DNA from 4 places in the Neisseria sp. HMSC03D10 genome. Region 2 is predicted to be linked to each of the others. Evidence: predicted binding sites of a transcription regulator. Region 2 holds the regulator's gene; each other region holds the start of a gene.

Region 1 (4,255 bases), on a different contig from region 2:
GCGGATTGTCCCCAGCCCATATTTACCGCAATGTCCTCGCCAATCCCGCAGGCTATATCATGGCGCTCTTGGACGCGCTGTTTTGGGCGGCATATTGCACACTGACCGCGAGGGTTAAGGCGCAGGGTAATGCCGTCGGCTTTTTCTTTTTCCTCGTTTCCTGCGTTCTGTGGGCTAAATATTTTGCAGGCAGCTACGGCAGCCTCAATTTCGATACCGAATCAGTCTTATATGCGCTTGCTGCCGCATCCTGTATGGGTTTGGGCTATGCAGTGTGGAACATCGGCATCTCGCGCGGCAATATGACCGTTTTGGCAGGAGCATCTTATTTTATCCCCGTTTTCTCCGCCCTGATTTCATCCTTCCTGCTCGACGCACCGCTTCCTACGGAATTTTGGCAAGGTGCGGCGATGGTATGCATCGGATCGGCCGTATGCTGGTTGGCAACACAAAAGAAAGCATGACCGCACCTCTAAATCATAGAAATAAGATTTTCGGTTGAAACATATACCGATAAAAGCGTAACCGCCCCCGACCGTATCACATCTCAACACAACGTCGTCTGAAAACCGACATGGCAGGTTTTGCTCAAGCCGGTTTTCAGACGACGTTTTTCTTATCAAAGTACCAACTTATCTTTTGGGCGACAGTTTATCGACCAAACCGCCGTCAGCGAAGAATTTTTTCATGATTTCATCCCATGTACCGAATTTTTCGTTGGGGCTGAAGGTTTCGATTTCGGGGAAATCTGCTTTGTGTGCGGCGAAGACTTCGGCATTGCGCGGACGCAGGTAGAGTTTGGCGGCAAGCTCCTGCGCGGGTTTGCTCCATAGATATTCCAAATATTCCTTAGCGGCTTCCTGCGTACCTTTCTTGTCGGCAACGCTGTCCACAACGGCAACAGGGGTTTCAGACAGAATGGTATAGCTCGGATAAACGATTTCAAACTGATCTTGGGTCAGTTTTTTACTGACGTGATTCGCCTCGTTTTCAAAGGTAACCAAAACGTCGCCGATATTGCGCTGACTGAATGTTGTCGTGGCGGCACGTCCGCCGTTTTCAAACACAGGCGTGTTTTTCAGGACGGAAGCGGCAAATTCCTGCGCTTTGGCTTCATCGCCGTTGTTGGCTTTCAAACCGTAAGCGTATGCGCCAAGGAAAGCATAGCGGCCATTGCCGGAAGTTTTCGGGTTGGCAAGTACGATTTTGACACCGTCTTTCGCCAAGTCGTTCCAGTCTTTGATTTGTTTGGGATTGCCTTTGCGGACAAGGAAAACGGTTACGCTGGTATAGGGAACGGCATTGTCCGGCAGACGTTTTGCCCAATCGGGTTTAATCAGCCCTTTTTGAGCCAACAAATCGATGTCAGAAGTCTGGTTCATGGTAACGACATCCGCCGCCAGGCCGTTGGCAACAGACAATGCCTGCTTGCTGGAACCGCCGTGCGACTGTTGAATGTCTATGTCTGCGCCCTTGTGTTTGCTTTGATATTCTTTGACAAACAAAGGGTTGTATTCCTTATAAAAATCTCGTGCCACATCATAAGAAACATTCAACAGTTTGACACCTTTGCCGTCTGCCGCAGGAGAAGACGGTGAAGCGGTGTTTTGTTCGGATTGCGGCGAGCATGCCGCTAAAACGGCGGCGGCGAAAAGGGCGGTTGTGCGGACAGTCATTTTGTTCTCCAAATATTTGACAGGCACACTTTATACCGACGTTTCAGACGACGGAAATAATGTTTGCTTTCGGGTTTAGCGATTTTGGTTATAAACCCCAAAATTCGGCCAATGCCCGATGATTTCATATCGATTGGGAATTTAAAGCACTCGGAAGTTTTTCTGCACGATATACTTTCCGATCGTATCGGCTTCTTCCATATTGCAGGACTTTATTCCATATCCAATCTCAAAAACAACGTCGTCTGAAAACAGGCAGAGCAGACTTTGCTAAAGCCATATTTTCAGACGACGTTTTTATCTAAACCCAGAAGAGGGCTACTCTATCCCAATATCCAAACACACGGTTTCGCCGCAATATGCTTTGCCTGCATCAGTCATATGCGCGGGTTTGTAGGCGGCGAAGGCGTAGGTCAGGTCAGCGCGGAAGGTGTCTTTGTCTGCTTCGCCGGTGTCGCAGTTCAGTCCGGTCGGGATGTCCAGCGCGATTTTGAAACCGTCGGCTTGGTTCAGCAGGCGGCAGACGGCGGCGGCTGTTTCGGGCAATGCGCCGCTGAAGCCTGTTCCGAAAATGCCTTCGATAACGAGGTCGTAACCTGTTTTCAGACAACCTTCCAGTTCATTGGTGCGGATAAAGCTGACACCGTCTAAATGATTCAAACGCTCTTGATTCAACTGCGCCAGCGACGACAGTTTGTCTCCCAAGACGAAAGCGACATCTACCTGCCAATCATGCCCCGACAACACGCGCGCGATAACCAAACCGTCGCCGCCATTATTGCCCTTGCCGCAAACGATTAACGCGCGCCCTGCTTTGGGGAAGCTGCGCAGCAAATCAGTCGCGGCGGCTTGTCCCGCGTTTTCCATCAGTTGCTCGAAAGTCGTGCCTTTATCGACTGCCATTTGTTCGTGTTCGCGCATTTCTGCGGCGGTGTAGATTTTCATCATTCGCTCCTTTGCTCTTCAGTCCTTCATAAAACATCCAAACGAAAACCTTATCAATAGCCCTTCCTGACTTTCACAACGAATCATTCGCTTTCTTTGATTTGTCGCAATATGTCGTCTGAAAATCAAGAACTTGGTCGCTTTGTATTTGATTTTTACGTTAACAAGATTTATTATCAAAATTAAACAAAGTGATAAACAATCAAAACTACTTCTTTTGCGGGGACGGGCGTTGGGATATGCCTCTGGCTACCCTGTGTCTGATTCGTCTTTACTTGCCGTCTCTTTTTTCAATCGACAACGAAAGTAAAACACACTATGTCTGCCATACCTTTGTCAAAACTCAGTAAAGGCGCAGTCGCGCACATCGACTCCATCGTCCCCAATTCGACTTTCGGCGAACTCGACCCGCTGGTTACACGCCGCCTTGCCGACTTGGGCTTTTCAAGTGGAATGCCGTTGCAAGTGATTGCCGTCGGCGGATTCGGACGCGGCCCGTTTGCCGTACGTTTGGGCAACCAGTCGCAATTCTCGTTACGGCAGGAAGAGGCGGGAAAAATTATGTGCCATGTGATTGACGGCTGACCGCCGTACACGCAGGCAGGCTTCTATTTTGAAAATGCGGCATAGGCGGATTTAATCTGACCGCCCCATCCTTTTCAGACGACCTAGGTCGTCTGAAAACACAATTTCAAAACCTTTCCCCCAAATCCCACTCCAAACTTATCAAACAATCAAAAAAGGAGAGTTCAATTCATGGAACTAAGCTATTTTGCCTTGATTGGCGCGCCAAACTGCGGCAAAACCGTTTTATTCAACGGTTTGACCGGCGCACATGCCAAGGTTGCCAATTATCCGGGCGTAACGGTCGATAAGCGCGAGGGTGCCTTCCTCGACGATGCGGCCGTCCGCATTATCGACCTGCCGGGCACATACAGCTTACGCACGACCAGCCCCGACGAAGCGGTGGCGAAAGATGTCGCCGTAGGCAAGCTGGGCATTCCGCCCGACGCCATCATCGCCGTTGCCGACGCGACCAACCTGCGTATGACCCTGCGCATGATTTTGGAACTGAAAACGCTGGGACTGCCTATGGTGGTGTCGCTGAACATGAGCGACGTTGCCCGCAGAAGGGGTTTGAATATTGATGCCGCCAAACTGAGCGAGTTGTTGGATGCACCTGTTTTGGAAACAGTCGCAGTGAGCGCGTCGGGCGTACAGGCGGTACGCGAAGCCGTGGCGAAGCTGCCGCGCAAACGCTCTTTCCCCGCCAACCCCGCTTCTGCCGAACGCACGCTCGAGGCGCTGGAGAGCGACAAACTTTATCAAGAAGTCGAATCGATTTTGGCACAAGTGGTACGCACCCAGATGACGCTGCCCGCATGGCACAAAAAACTCGACGACATCGTGCTGCACCCCGTCTGGGGCATAATTATGCTGCTGGTCATCCTGTTTATGGTGTTCCAAGCGGTTTACACATGGGCGGCGCCGATTATGGACGCCATCGAAGGCGGCTTTACCGCGCTGGGCGAATGGATAGGCGCCAACATGGAGCCGGGCATCCTCAGCGACTTGCTCGTCAACGGCGTCATTGCCGGTATGGGCAGCGTGTTGGTGTTCGTGCCGCAGATTAC
Region 2 (4,255 bases):
GATTTCGAGGCTGGTCGGCTCGACGGCGGCAAAACGGGTTTTGTCGCGCGTTTGGTAATGTTTGGAAACGTTGTCCAAAATAATCATAAATACTTCCTAATACTTCCGGAAAAAAAAGAAGCCCGATGCTGTACACAACGGGCTTGGATATAAAGAAAGGAATAAAAACAGCAGAAAATGAAAATACGCTTTAGCTGTTTATGCCCGCAAGCTGTGTCAAATCGGCAATGTTAACTCATATACAACTATAATCAAAATCGGTAAATTTGTCAAGTTTTGATATGATTTGTAATTTTAAAATAATAAATTGTCAGTTTATTTGCCGAAAAGCTCCGCCACCATGCGAGCTTCTTCCTCGGTATAAGCCGCGCCATTGAGCTTGGTGGTCAGGATAAATTCGCCGCTTAACCCTTGTTTGGCGCAGGTTTCGCGCCAGCCTTGCAGCCGTTCTTCGTCGCTGGCTTTACGTTTCAGACGACCTATGGTTTGTGCGGCCTGTTTGGTTTGTTCGTTCATTAGCGTTCCTTAACAAAGGGAAACAAAGGGCAAAGGTCGTCTGAAAACGGTTTTCAGACGACCTTTGCTATTCCTCTTTACACCGTTTGCGAATATTGGGCTTTGGTTTCCCTATGACGCAGGTGGTAGTCGAACACCATGGCGATGTTGCGTATCAGGAAGCGGCCTTTGGGGGTAACGGTCAGTCCGTGCGGTTTCAGGCGGACGAGTCCGAGGGAGGCAAGTTGTTCCAAGTCGGCAAGTTCGTCTTTGAAATAGCGGTCGAACGGGATACCGAACACGCTTTCGTAGATTCGGTAATCCAAGGAGAAACGGCACATCAAATCTTGGATGATATTGCGGCGCAAAAGGTCGTCCTGATTGAGTTGGTAGCCGCGCATGATGGGCAGGTGTCCTGCATCGAGCGCGGCATAGTAGGCGTCGATGTCGCGTTCGTTTTGGGAGTAGGTGCTGCCGATTTTGCCGATGGAGGATACGCCGATGGCAACTAAATCGCAGTCCGCGTAGGTCGAGTAGCCTTGGAAGTTGCGCTGGAGGAAGCCTTCTTTGAGGGCGATGGAAAGTTCGTCATCGGGTTTGGCGAAGTGGTCCATACCGATGAAGACGTAGCCGCGTTCGGTCAGGGTTTGGACGCAGTATTGCAGCATATCGAGTTTTTCTTCGCTGCCGGGAACGGCTTCGGTATCGATGCGGCGTTGCGGCTTGAAGATATGCGGCAGGTGGGCGTAGTGATAAAGGGCAAGGCGGTCGGGATCGAGCGACAAGACAGTGTCGATGGTGGTTTTGATGCTTTCGGCGGTTTGGTGCGGCAAGCCGTAAATCAAATCGACGCTGACGGATTTGAACCCTGCTTCGCGGGCGGCATCGATGACTTCTTTGGTTTCATCGTAGCTTTGGATACGGTTGACTGCTGCCTGCACTTTGGGATCAAAGTCCTGAATGCCGACGCTCATGCGGTTGAAGCCGAGCTTGCCGAGCATGAGGACGGTTTCGCGGCTGACTTTGCGCGGGTCGATTTCGATGGAGTATTCGCCGCCGGGGATAAGTTGGAAATGTTTGCGTATCATGCGGAATACGCGTTCGATTTGGTCGTCGCTCAAGAAAGTCGGCGTACCGCCGCCGAAGTGCAGTTGCGCAAGCTGATGCCGTCCACCCAGATGCGGGGCGAGCAGCTCCATTTCTTTTTCAAGGTATTCGATGTAGGCATCGGCGCGGCTTTTGTCTTTGGTGATGATTTTATTGCAGCCGCAGTAGTAACAGATGGTGTTGCAGAAGGGGATGTGGATATAAAGCGAAAGGGGCTTGTTCAAAGCCCCCATACCGCGCTGATTCAAGGCATTGATATATTCGGCTTCGCGAAATCCGTCATGAAAACGGTCGGCTGTGGGGTAGGAAGTGTAGCGCGGACCGCTGGAAGGAAGGCTGGCGATGAGTTCGCGGTCGAACTCAGGCTTGTCATCGTTTCTATTGTGATTATTTTGTATCGGTATTACTTTCATGGCGTGTGCGTGATTAGAGTAATGAAGTTAGGCAATTTTCGGATAGTTTGGTAGAATGCCACAGTATGATAAACCTGTCTTGATATGTGTCAATAACTTACGTAATCATGACAGGATAAAAACCTTAATTTTAAGGGTGTTTTATGACCACACACAATGCTATGCATCAGATGAAAACCCTGTGTTCTTCCTGTTCGCTGCGTGAACTCTGCCTGCCTGTCGGGCTTTTGCCCAATGAGTTTGCACAATTGGACGCGGTCATCCGACAGAGCCGCCGCTTGAAGAAGGGTGAATATCTGTTCCGCACCGGTGAGCCTTTCGCGTCGCTGTTTGCCATCCGTGCCGGTTTTTTCAAAACCACGGTTGCCAGTCAGGACGGTCGCGATCAGGTTACCGGCTTTTTTATGTCCGGCGAACTCATCGGCATGGACGGCATTTGCTCCCATGTCCACAGCTGCGACGCGGTGGCTTTGGAAGACAGCGAAGTGTGTGAGCTGCCCTTCACCCACATCGAAGAGCTGGGACACAACATCCCCAGTCTGAGAAGTCATTTTTTCCGGTTGATGAGCCGCGAAATCGTGCGCGACCAAGGCGTGATGCTGCTTTTGGGCAATATGCGCGCCGAAGAACGTCTGGCGGCGTTTTTGCTTAACCTGTCCCAACGCCTTTACTCGCGCGGATTTGCCGCCAACGATTTCATTCTGCGGATGTCGCGCGAAGAAATCGGCAGCTATTTGGGGCTGAAACTCGAAACCGTCAGCCGCACGCTCTCCAAATTCCACCACGAAGGCTTGATTTCGGTCGAACACAAGCACATCAAAATCCTCGACTCGCAAGCCCTCAAAAAAATGGTGTCCGGCTGTTCGCACGCCATCTGATGGATACCGAGACCATTTTCAAACAAAACCCAAGGTCGTCTGAAAAATTTTCAGACGACCTTCTTCATAAAATCCAATTATGAAACACAAGAAAAAACTCATTGCCTTGACCGCTGTCTGCGCCCTGCTCGCCTACTGGCTCTATCCCGACCAACATCCCGTTTACCCCGCAAGTGACCATTATGACCCGAAAACGCAAACCTTCTTCAACCCCGAACCGCAGCAGAAACCGACCGGCCTGACCGGCGCATTTTGGAAGATCCTGACCGACCCGCAGGCAACGCGCCCGCCCAAACCTCTGCCTACCGTCAAACCCGATTGGCAAACCTTCCTTGCCGCACCCGAAGGGAAAAGCCGTTTCGTCTGGTTCGGACATTCCACCCTATTGATGCGGATCGGCGGACAAACCGTCATTACCGATCCCGTTTTCGGCAATTCCGTCTCCCCCATCCCCATCACCATGAAACGCTTCCAGCCTGCCCCCTCAGAAATCGACGAACTGCCGCCCGTCGATGTCATCCTGATTTCACACAGCCACTACGACCACCTCGAAAAAGACAGCGTGCAGGCACTCAATTCAAAAGGCAACAGCCATTTCATCGTCTCACTCGGCATGGGCGTACTGCTGAAAAAATGGGGCGTGCCGCAAGAGCGCATTACCGAACTCGATTGGTGGCAAAGTACCGAACGCAACGGCATCCGCTACACCGCACTACCTGCCCGTCACGATTCATCCCGAACCCTGACCGACCACAACCAAGCCCTGTGGTCCAGCTTTGCCATCGAACACGGCAGCGAAAAATTCTATTTTCACGGCGACTCGGCACAAGGCAGCCATTTCGACAAAATCGCCGAAAAATTCAACGGGTTCGATATCGCGTTCATCGAAAACGGGCAATACAGCGAACATTGGCCCAACAATCACCTCTTCCCCGAGCAAACCGCCCGCTATGCCGCACAGCTTGCTCCCAAACGCTTCATGCCCATCCACTGGGGCGCCTACGCCATGGCACTGCACGCTTGGAACGAACCCCTGCTGCAAAGCATCCCGCTGGCACGCAGTTTGGGCGTGAATCCGTTGATCCCGCTGATGGGGCAAGTCTTCGATGCCGATACCACCACGCAAGACTGGTTCGCAGAGCCTTTAGAATCAAGCTGCTGCACAGTTTATTGAAAATTTCCATCATTTTTATTAATTTAATACAAAGAAATTCTTATGCAAAAAACTTCGCATGTTATCCCTTTATTATTCACAGTTTTCATTGCTTTACTCATCGTCTGGTCGGGTGTCAATCCGTCCGACCGCGCTGTTTGGTACGCCGAAATCATTCCTGTTTCGATCGTATTTATCGCACTCATCGC
Region 3 (3,763 bases), on a different contig from region 2:
TCCTGATTTAAATTTAATCCACTATATCAAACCATTGCTTCAGGCAAAATCAAGCCGGGTTCCGGATAATCCGTCCCCCGGCTTGGTTTACTGTAAACCCTTTGCTTTACATGGTTTGTGTAAAGGTGCGGGTAATCACGTCAAGCTGCTGTTCGCGGGTCAGCGAGTTGAAGCGTACGGCGTAACCGGACACGCGGATGGTCAGTTGCGGATATTTGTCCGGATTGTTCATCGCGTCTTCCAGCGTTTCGCGGGTCAATACGTTGACGTTCAGGTGTTGGCCGCCTTCCACTTCTCCTTCTTCGTGGTGGAAGTAACCGTCCATCAGGCCTGCGAGGTTGCGTTCGCGGGAATTTTCGTCTTTACCCAATGCACCCGGCACGATGGAGAAGGTGTAGGAAATACCATCTTTGGCAAACTCGAACGGCAGTTTGGCTACGGAGGTCAGCGAAGCGACGGCGCCGTTGACATCGCGGCCGTGCATCGGATTAGCGCCCGGACCGAACGGTGCGCCTGCGCGACGGCCGTCCGGCGTGTTGCCGGTTTTTTTACCGTACACGACGTTGGAGGTAATGGTCAACACGGACTGAGTCGGCGTCGCGTTGCGGTAAGTTTTGTGGGTCGCCACTTTTTTCATGAAGCGTTCCACCAAATCGCAGGCAATATCGTCCACGCGGTCGTCGTTGTTACCGAACTGCGGATATTCGCCTTCGATTTCAAAGTCGACGGCAATACCGTTTTCGTCGCGAATCGGTTTGACTTTGGCGTATTTGATGGCGGACAGCGAGTCGGCGGCCACAGACAAACCGGCGATACCGCAAGCCATAGTGCGTTTCACGTCGCGGTCGTGCAGCGCCATCAACGCGGCTTCGTAGCTGTATTTGTCGTGCATGTAATGGATGATGTTCAACGCGGTAACGTATTGGGTGGCCAGCCAATCCATGAATTTGTCCATGCGTGCAAAGACAGTGTCGTAGTCCAAGACTTCGTCCATAATCGGTTCGGTTTTCGGACCGACTTGGTCTTTAGATTTTTCGTCCACGCCGCCGTTGATTGCGTACAGCAGGGTTTTCGCCAAGTTGGCGCGTGCGCCGAAGAACTGCATTTGTTTGCCGACCACCATCGGGCTGACGCAGCAGGCAATGGCGTAGTCGTCGCTGTTGAAATCCGGACGCATCAAATCGTCGTTTTCATATTGGATGGACGAGGTGTCGATGGACACTTTGGCGCAAAATTCTTTAAAGCCTTGCGGCAGTTGTTCGGACCACAACACGGTGATATTCGGTTCGGGAGATGGACCCATGTTGTACAGGGTGTGCAGCACGCGGAAGTTGGTGCGGGTTACCAGCGTGCGGCCGTCTAAACCCATACCGCCGATGGATTCGGTTGCCCAAATCGGGTCGCCGGAGAAGAGTTGGTCGTATTCGGGCGTGCGCAGGAAACGGACCATACGCAGTTTCATCACCAAATGGTCGATAAATTCTTGCGCTTGGGTTTCGGTAATTACGCCGTTTTTCAGGTCGCGCTCGATGTAGATGTCCAAGAATGAAGACACGCGACCGAACGACATGGCGGCGCCGTTTTGCGATTTAACGGCGGCAAGGTAGCCGAAGTAAGTCCATTGGATGGCTTCTTGTGCATTTCTCGCAGGACCGGAAATGTCGTAGCCGTAAGAGGCTGCCATTTCTTTCATTTGACCCAAGGCTTTGTATTGTTCGTTGATTTCTTCGCGGCGGCGGATAACTTCTTCCAAATCCACGCCGTTTTCCAAATCGGCTTGCAGCGAGTTGAACTGGTTGAATTTGTCTTTCATCAAGAAGTCGATACCGTACAATGCCACACGACGGTAGTCACCGATAATGCGGCCGCGACCGTAAGCGTCCGGCAAGCCGGTAATCACACCGGATTTGCGGCAACGGCGGATGTCGGGCGTATAAACGTCAAACACGCCTTGATTATGGGTTTTGCGGTATTTGGTGAAGATTTCGCTGACTTCGGGGTTCAACTCGACGTTGTACACTTTGCACGCGTCTTGTACCATTTTCAAACCGCCAAACGGCATGATCGAGCGTTTCAGAGGCTCGTCTGTTTGCAGGCCGACGATGGTTTCCAAATCTTTATTGATATAGCCCGGCGCATGGCTGGTAATGCCGGACACGATTTGCGCGTCGATTTTGTAAGGTTCGTGTGTGCGGTTTTCGACTTTGATGCCTTCCATCACGTCCGCCCACAGTTTGGTCGTCGCCTCGGTCGCAGGCGCGAGGAAAGACGCATCGCCTTCATAAGGCGTGTAGTTTTTCTGAATAAAATCGCGCACGTCGACATTGGTTTCCCAATTACCGCCGACAAAACCTTCCCAAGCGGCAGGGCGTTGCTGTACATCGGTTGACATATCAAGCTCCTAATTTGTCAGATAGAATTTATAGGTAGAAGAAATTTACCTTTGCAGAATAGCACTTTAGCTCTATGAAGTGTAACGATTGGCGGAGATGTGAACGCTTACCCGATATTTTTTTGACTTACATCAATGAGAACAGTTATTACTTAAAACTACATTTTATTTTTCAAGCCTTTAGCGTGTAAACAAGTGTAGAATATAAAATTAAGCCCTGAAAACTTGTCCGGTTTTCAGGGCTTTTGTATGGGGTTGGGGTTTCATGGGGTTACATATTCTTTAGAAGAAGGTAAGTCGTCTGAAAAACTGAAATACTGTTTTTCAGACGAGCTTGATGAAAAGAAAAACGGCATATCCGAAAAGATATGCCGTTTATGGGTGCAGGGACTGCTATATTTGGCAGTGGTTTGTGTTTTAGTCCTCTTGCGCCGCTGTTTGCAGGTAGTTCGGCAAACCGACTTTGCCGATCAACTCCTGCTGGGTTTCGAGCCAGTCGATGTGTTCTTCGTTGATGTCTTTTTGTTTTTCCAACAAATCACGGCTGACGTAGTCTTGCTGTTGTTCCGCGATGGCGATGGCAGCGATGAGGGCATCGTGTTTTTCCTGTTCTTTCGTCAAATCGCAGGACAGGATTTCCTCAGTTGATTCGCCGATCAGCAGCTTGCCCAATTCTTGCAGGTTAGGCAGGCCTTCCAAGAACAAAATACGCTCGATCAAATCGTCTGCGGATTTCATTTCGCGGATGGACTGTTTGAAGAAATGTTCGCCCAATTCTTCAAAGCCCCAGTTTTTCAAAATGCGGGCATGCAGGAAGTATTGGTTGATGGTAACCAAGAGCAAGCCCAAGTTTTTGTTCAGCTCGCGGATAACTAAGCGATCGCCTTTCATTTTCAGCTCCTTATACGCTTAATTACAGTTGGCTTTGGTAGTAGTTGCCTTCGCCGACGAGCTCGATCAGACGCAGTTGTTGTTCCAGCCAGTGGGCGTGATCTTCTTCAGTGTCTTTCAACTGGGCAATCATCAAATCACGGGTAACGTAGTCTTGTGCTTCTTCGCACAGTTTGATGCCTTTTTTCAAAGCATCGCGTACTTCGTATTCGGTGTTCAAATCTGCTTTCAGGCAGGAAATCACGTCGGTACCGATGTTCAGTTCGGCACGGGTCATTTTAGGCGTACCGCCCAGCATCAGGATACGGCGGATGAAGTCTTCGGCGTGGGTGGTTTCTTCTTCCATCTCATGATTCAAACGTTCGAACAGTTTGTTGTAGCCCCATTCGGAGTACAGGCGTGAGTGGATGAAGTATTGATCGCGTGCAGCCAGCTCGCCGGACAACAGTTCGTTCATATAATCGATAACAGCTTGATTGC
Region 4 (4,255 bases), on a different contig from region 2:
TATAGATGTCGCGACCAGCCACTTGCAAAGCATTATAAGGTTTCACACCTTCTATAGGCTTGGTGACAGCTTTAGTAAAGAACAGCGGCACGGCTTCAATCAACAGGCCTACGCTGACTACAAGCAGGGTAAATACAATCAGGACGCCGACTTTTTCTTCAGCTAATTGTTGTAATTTCATTTTGGTAGCCTTTTCTTATGTTTTTAGTGGTGCTGGGTTTGAGACACCGCGGGAATCTCGGCATCAACCGCTTTGCCACTGATGGCCGTACGGTAAACGTTGTATGCCATGATACACATACCGCTCAGGTACAGCAGGCCGCCGGTGAAACGAATCATGTAGAAAGGCATGGTGCGTTTAACTGACTCTACAAACGAGTAGGTCAAAGTACCGTCCGCATTCAAAGAACCCCACATCAGACCTTGCAATACCCCTGCAATCCACATGGAGGCGATATACAGAACCACGCCGATGGTCGCAATCCAGAAGTGTGCTTCCACCAATTTGGTGCTGTACATTTCATTTTTACCGAACAGGCGGGGAATCATGTAGTACACGGAACCAATGGTCACGAAGCCCACCCAGCCCAATGCGCCGGCATGAACGTGTGCAACGGTCCAGTCAGTGTAGTGGCTCAAAGCGTTGACGGTTTTAATGGACATCATCGGACCTTCGAAGGTGGACATACCGTAGAAGGACAGAGAAACGATCAAGAATTTCAAGATAGGGTCGGTACGCAGTTTGTCCCATGCGCCGGACAAGGTCATGATACCGTTGATCATACCGCCCCAAGAAGGTGCGAACAGAATCAGGGACAACACCATACCCAAGGACTGAGTCCAGTCAGGCAGCGCGGTATAGTGCAAGTGGTGGGAACCTGCCCACATGTAGGTGAAAATCAAAGCCCAGAAGTGGACGACGGACAGGCGGTAAGAGTAAACCGGACGACCTGCTTGTTTCGGCACGAAGTAGTACATCATGCCCAAGAAGCCTGCGGTCAGGAAGAAACCTACGGCATTGTGGCCATACCACCATTGAACCATAGCATCGATTGCGCCCGCATAAACCGGATAGGATTTCATGAAGCCCGCAGGAATGCTCAGGTTATTGACGATGTGCAACAGAGCAACGGCCAAAATGAAACCGCCGTAGAACCAGTTGGCAACGTAGATATGTTTGATTTTACGTTTGGCAATCGTACCGAAGAATACGATGGCGTAAGCAATCCAAACCAAAGCGATCAGGATGTCGATAGGCCATTCCAATTCGGCATACTCTTTAGCTTGGGTATAACCCAAAGGCAGGCTGACGATTGCCGCAACGATAACTGCCTGCCAGCCCCAGAAGGTAAATGCCGGCAGCCAACCGCCGAACAGGCGTGCATTACAGGTACGTTGAACAACGTAGTATGATGTACCCATCAGACCGCAACCGCCGAACGCAAAAATCACCGCATTGGTGTGCAACGGACGCAGGCGGCCGAAGTGGAACCAAGGGCCGACATCTGATAAATCAAGGGCCGGGGCGAACAATTGGGCGGCAACGATGACACCGACCAACATGCCCACAATACCCCAAACTACGGTCATGATGGCGAACTGGCGCACCACTTTGTAGTTATAAGTTTGTGTGTCCATGAGAGTCTCCATGAATTATGGGAATAAAAATTTTTTATCTCACTTTGCCGTATGCGTTTTGAACAAACGCAATAAGGGCTAGGTTTAAATTTTTCTAAATTTAACATATAAGACAAGCCTAGCCAAGCGGAATTACATTTCACTCCATCTGGCGGCTTTATCGATTTTTTATATTTTTTACTTTATAATCATATTATTATTTAACAACCTCCCCTACAGCTCCACTTTATTTTTTCAAGCCTCCCTTTTGAAAGGGACTTTATCGATATAAATCAAGCTGCATAATTCGACCTTTTTATTCATAAAATTTAACAAATACATTAATAGTCATGATTAATTACAAAATCACCCCCAACCCGCTCGCCCACGAGTGGCACATCCGCCTAACCTTCCGACAAGAACATGATTTGGAAACAGAAATCAGCCTGCCGAACTGGGTTCCCGGCAGCTATCTGATACGCGACTTCTCCCGCCACATCACCACCATCCGCGCCTTTTGCAATGGAGAATATATCCATCTGACCCAAGTCAAAAAAAATCGGTGGCGCACCGCCCCGCAGTCCGGCGAGTGGGAAATTTACTACACCGTTTACGCCTACGACCTGTCCGTCCGCGGCTCGTTTCTGACTGCCGAACGCGGGTTTTTTGACGGCGCGTGCCTGTTTTTGCAGGTAAACGGACAAGAAAACAGCGCGCACCAAATCGAATTTCCCATCCTGCCGAAAACATGGCGGATTGCCACCACCCTGCCCCAAACCGACGTCCACAGCTTTCAGACGACCTCCTACCACGATTTAATCGACCACCCTGTCGAACTGGGCAACATCGAATTTCTCGATTTCGAAGCCGGCGGCATCCCGCACCGCATCGCCTTGAGCGGCCACTACCCCGATTTCGACCGCGACCGCCTCGTGTCAGACATCCGCACAATCTGCGAAACCGAACTGGCCATGTTCCCCTCCCCTGCCCCGTTCACCCATTACCTCTTCCTGCTCCACGTCGGCGACAACATCTACGGCGGACTGGAACACATCAGCAGCACCGCCCTGCTCGCCGACCGCCACAGCCTGCCGCCGCACGGCATGACCGACGCCAACGACGCCTACACCCAACTGCTCGGACTGTTCTCACACGAATACTTCCACGCCTGGAACGTCAAATCCATCAAACCCGCCGCCTTCGCCCCCTACGACCTCGACCGTGAAAACTACACCGAGCAACTCTGGGCATTTGAAGGCATCACCTCATACTACGACGACCTTTTCCTCGCCCGAAGCCGCACCATCGCCCCCGAAGCCTACCTGCGCCTGCTCGCCCAAAGCATCACCCGCGTGCAGCAAACCAAAGGTCGTCTGAAACAAAGCCTTGCCGAATCGAGCTTCACCGCTTGGAACAAATTCTACAAACAAGACGAAAACAGCCCCAACGCCATCGTCAGCTACTACCAAAAAGGCGCACTCGCCGCCCTCTGCCTCGACCTCGCCATCCGCAACAAAAGCAGCGGACGACACACCCTCGACAGCGTCATGCGGCAACACTACCGCGATTGGCTGGACACCCGGCAAGGCATCCCTGAAAAACAATGGCAAGCCCGTTGCCAAGCGTTTACCGGCCTAGACCTCAAAGACTTTTTTCAGACGACCCTCTACTCCACCGCCGACCTGCCCCTTGCCGAACTCCTCGCCACCATAGGCATCGGACTGCAATGGCAGGCACAACCGCGCAGCCACGGCGGCGCATTCCTGCCCGAACCGCCAACCGAAACGCCCGCCCCCGCGTCCGACTTCGGTGCCAGGTTCAAACAAAACAGCGACCACGCCACCCTGACTCACGTCTTCAACGGCGGCAGCGCAGAAAACGCCGCCCTCTGCCCGCAGGACAAAATCATCGCCATCGACGGCTACGCCTGCACCGACCTTGCCGCACAGTGGGCGCAACTCCCCATCGGCGCCACCGCCCGCCTCCACTACTTCCGCACCGGCATCCTGTACGTCGCCGACATCACCGTCCAAGCCACCGAAGCCGACACCGCCGTCCTCTACATTACCGACCGCGAATTATTTGAAAACTGGCTTTATAATGACCGAACCTGATTTTCAGACGGCCTCAAGTGCCAGATTGAGGCCGTCTGAAACATCAACACTGAAAGAAACAACCATGAAAAAAATCCTTGTCAGCATGACCGCCCTGTTACTCAGTTTGCACGCCGCAGCCGCCCCCAAATCAGATTCGGCATATAAAGTAGGAAAGGATATCGCCGTCTTCTACAAAAATCCCTCTGCCGAACGTGCTGCTTCTCTAATGGACCAGATTGTCAAAGCCAATCTCATGCGCAATACCACCCTTGTATGGGGCACGCAAGCTCTGCAAAAATACCCCCAAGGCAGCACTATTTGGTGTGACAATATCCGAACTTACCAAGGCGACGCCTTAACCTTTTCCGCCTACACCCTCGCCCTGACAGGCACGTCTCAAGCCCAAACCTGTCTCGACAGCCTGACATTAAATACCGAGCTTAAAAACAATCTCAAGGAAAACAAAAGCTTCCATCCGCTTCAAGAACCCATCATCTCCCCTGCATCACTGGATTTTCATTGGGTAACTTATTTTGCCACCG

Evidence for each region. Region 2 encodes FNR, which switches genes on or off when oxygen is low (the NO sensors DNR and NnrR bind a similar motif). Its sites were predicted from a motif close to TTGATNNNNATCAA; they were not measured.
Region 1: a site for FNR is predicted at 2,718-2,731, ahead of HMPREF3066_RS04950 (FeoA family protein). Genes of this name have one in related genera too.
Region 3: a site for FNR is predicted at 2,515-2,528, ahead of pflB (formate C-acetyltransferase). Genes of this name have one in related genera too.
Region 4: a site for FNR is predicted at 1,901-1,914, ahead of ccoN (cytochrome-c oxidase, cbb3-type subunit I). Genes of this name have one in related genera too.

Annotation. Positions count from the first base shown of each region.
Region 1 is NZ_KV789527.1:1,375-5,629, reverse strand. Features, by position in the region: gene yddG (aromatic amino acid DMT transporter YddG) at 1-464, shown strand, start outside; gene HMPREF3066_RS04960 (sulfate ABC transporter substrate-binding protein) at 633-1,676, opposite strand; gene HMPREF3066_RS04955 (NAD(P)H-hydrate epimerase) at 1,995-2,621, opposite strand; gene HMPREF3066_RS04950 (FeoA family protein) at 2,940-3,206, shown strand; gene feoB (ferrous iron transporter B) at 3,378-4,255, shown strand, end outside.
Region 2 is NZ_KV789517.1:64,486-68,740, reverse strand. Features, by position in the region: gene HMPREF3066_RS03960 (methionine ABC transporter ATP-binding protein) at 1-87, opposite strand, end outside; gene HMPREF3066_RS03955 (hypothetical protein) at 316-516, opposite strand; gene hemN (oxygen-independent coproporphyrinogen III oxidase) at 594-2,015, opposite strand; gene fnr (fumarate/nitrate reduction transcriptional regulator Fnr) at 2,159-2,893, shown strand; gene HMPREF3066_RS03940 (MBL fold metallo-hydrolase) at 2,973-4,067, shown strand; gene HMPREF3066_RS03935 (DUF2238 domain-containing protein) at 4,110-4,255, shown strand, end outside.
Region 3 is NZ_KV789527.1:17,588-21,350, forward strand. Features, by position in the region: gene pflB (formate C-acetyltransferase) at 107-2,392, opposite strand; gene bfr (bacterioferritin) at 2,810-3,283, opposite strand; gene bfr (bacterioferritin) at 3,306-3,763, opposite strand, start outside.
Region 4 is NZ_KV789497.1:33,983-38,237, forward strand. Features, by position in the region: gene ccoO (cytochrome-c oxidase, cbb3-type subunit II) at 1-181, opposite strand, end outside; gene ccoN (cytochrome-c oxidase, cbb3-type subunit I) at 205-1,638, opposite strand; gene HMPREF3066_RS01850 (M61 family metallopeptidase) at 1,968-3,731, shown strand; gene HMPREF3066_RS01855 (hypothetical protein) at 3,796-4,255, shown strand, end outside.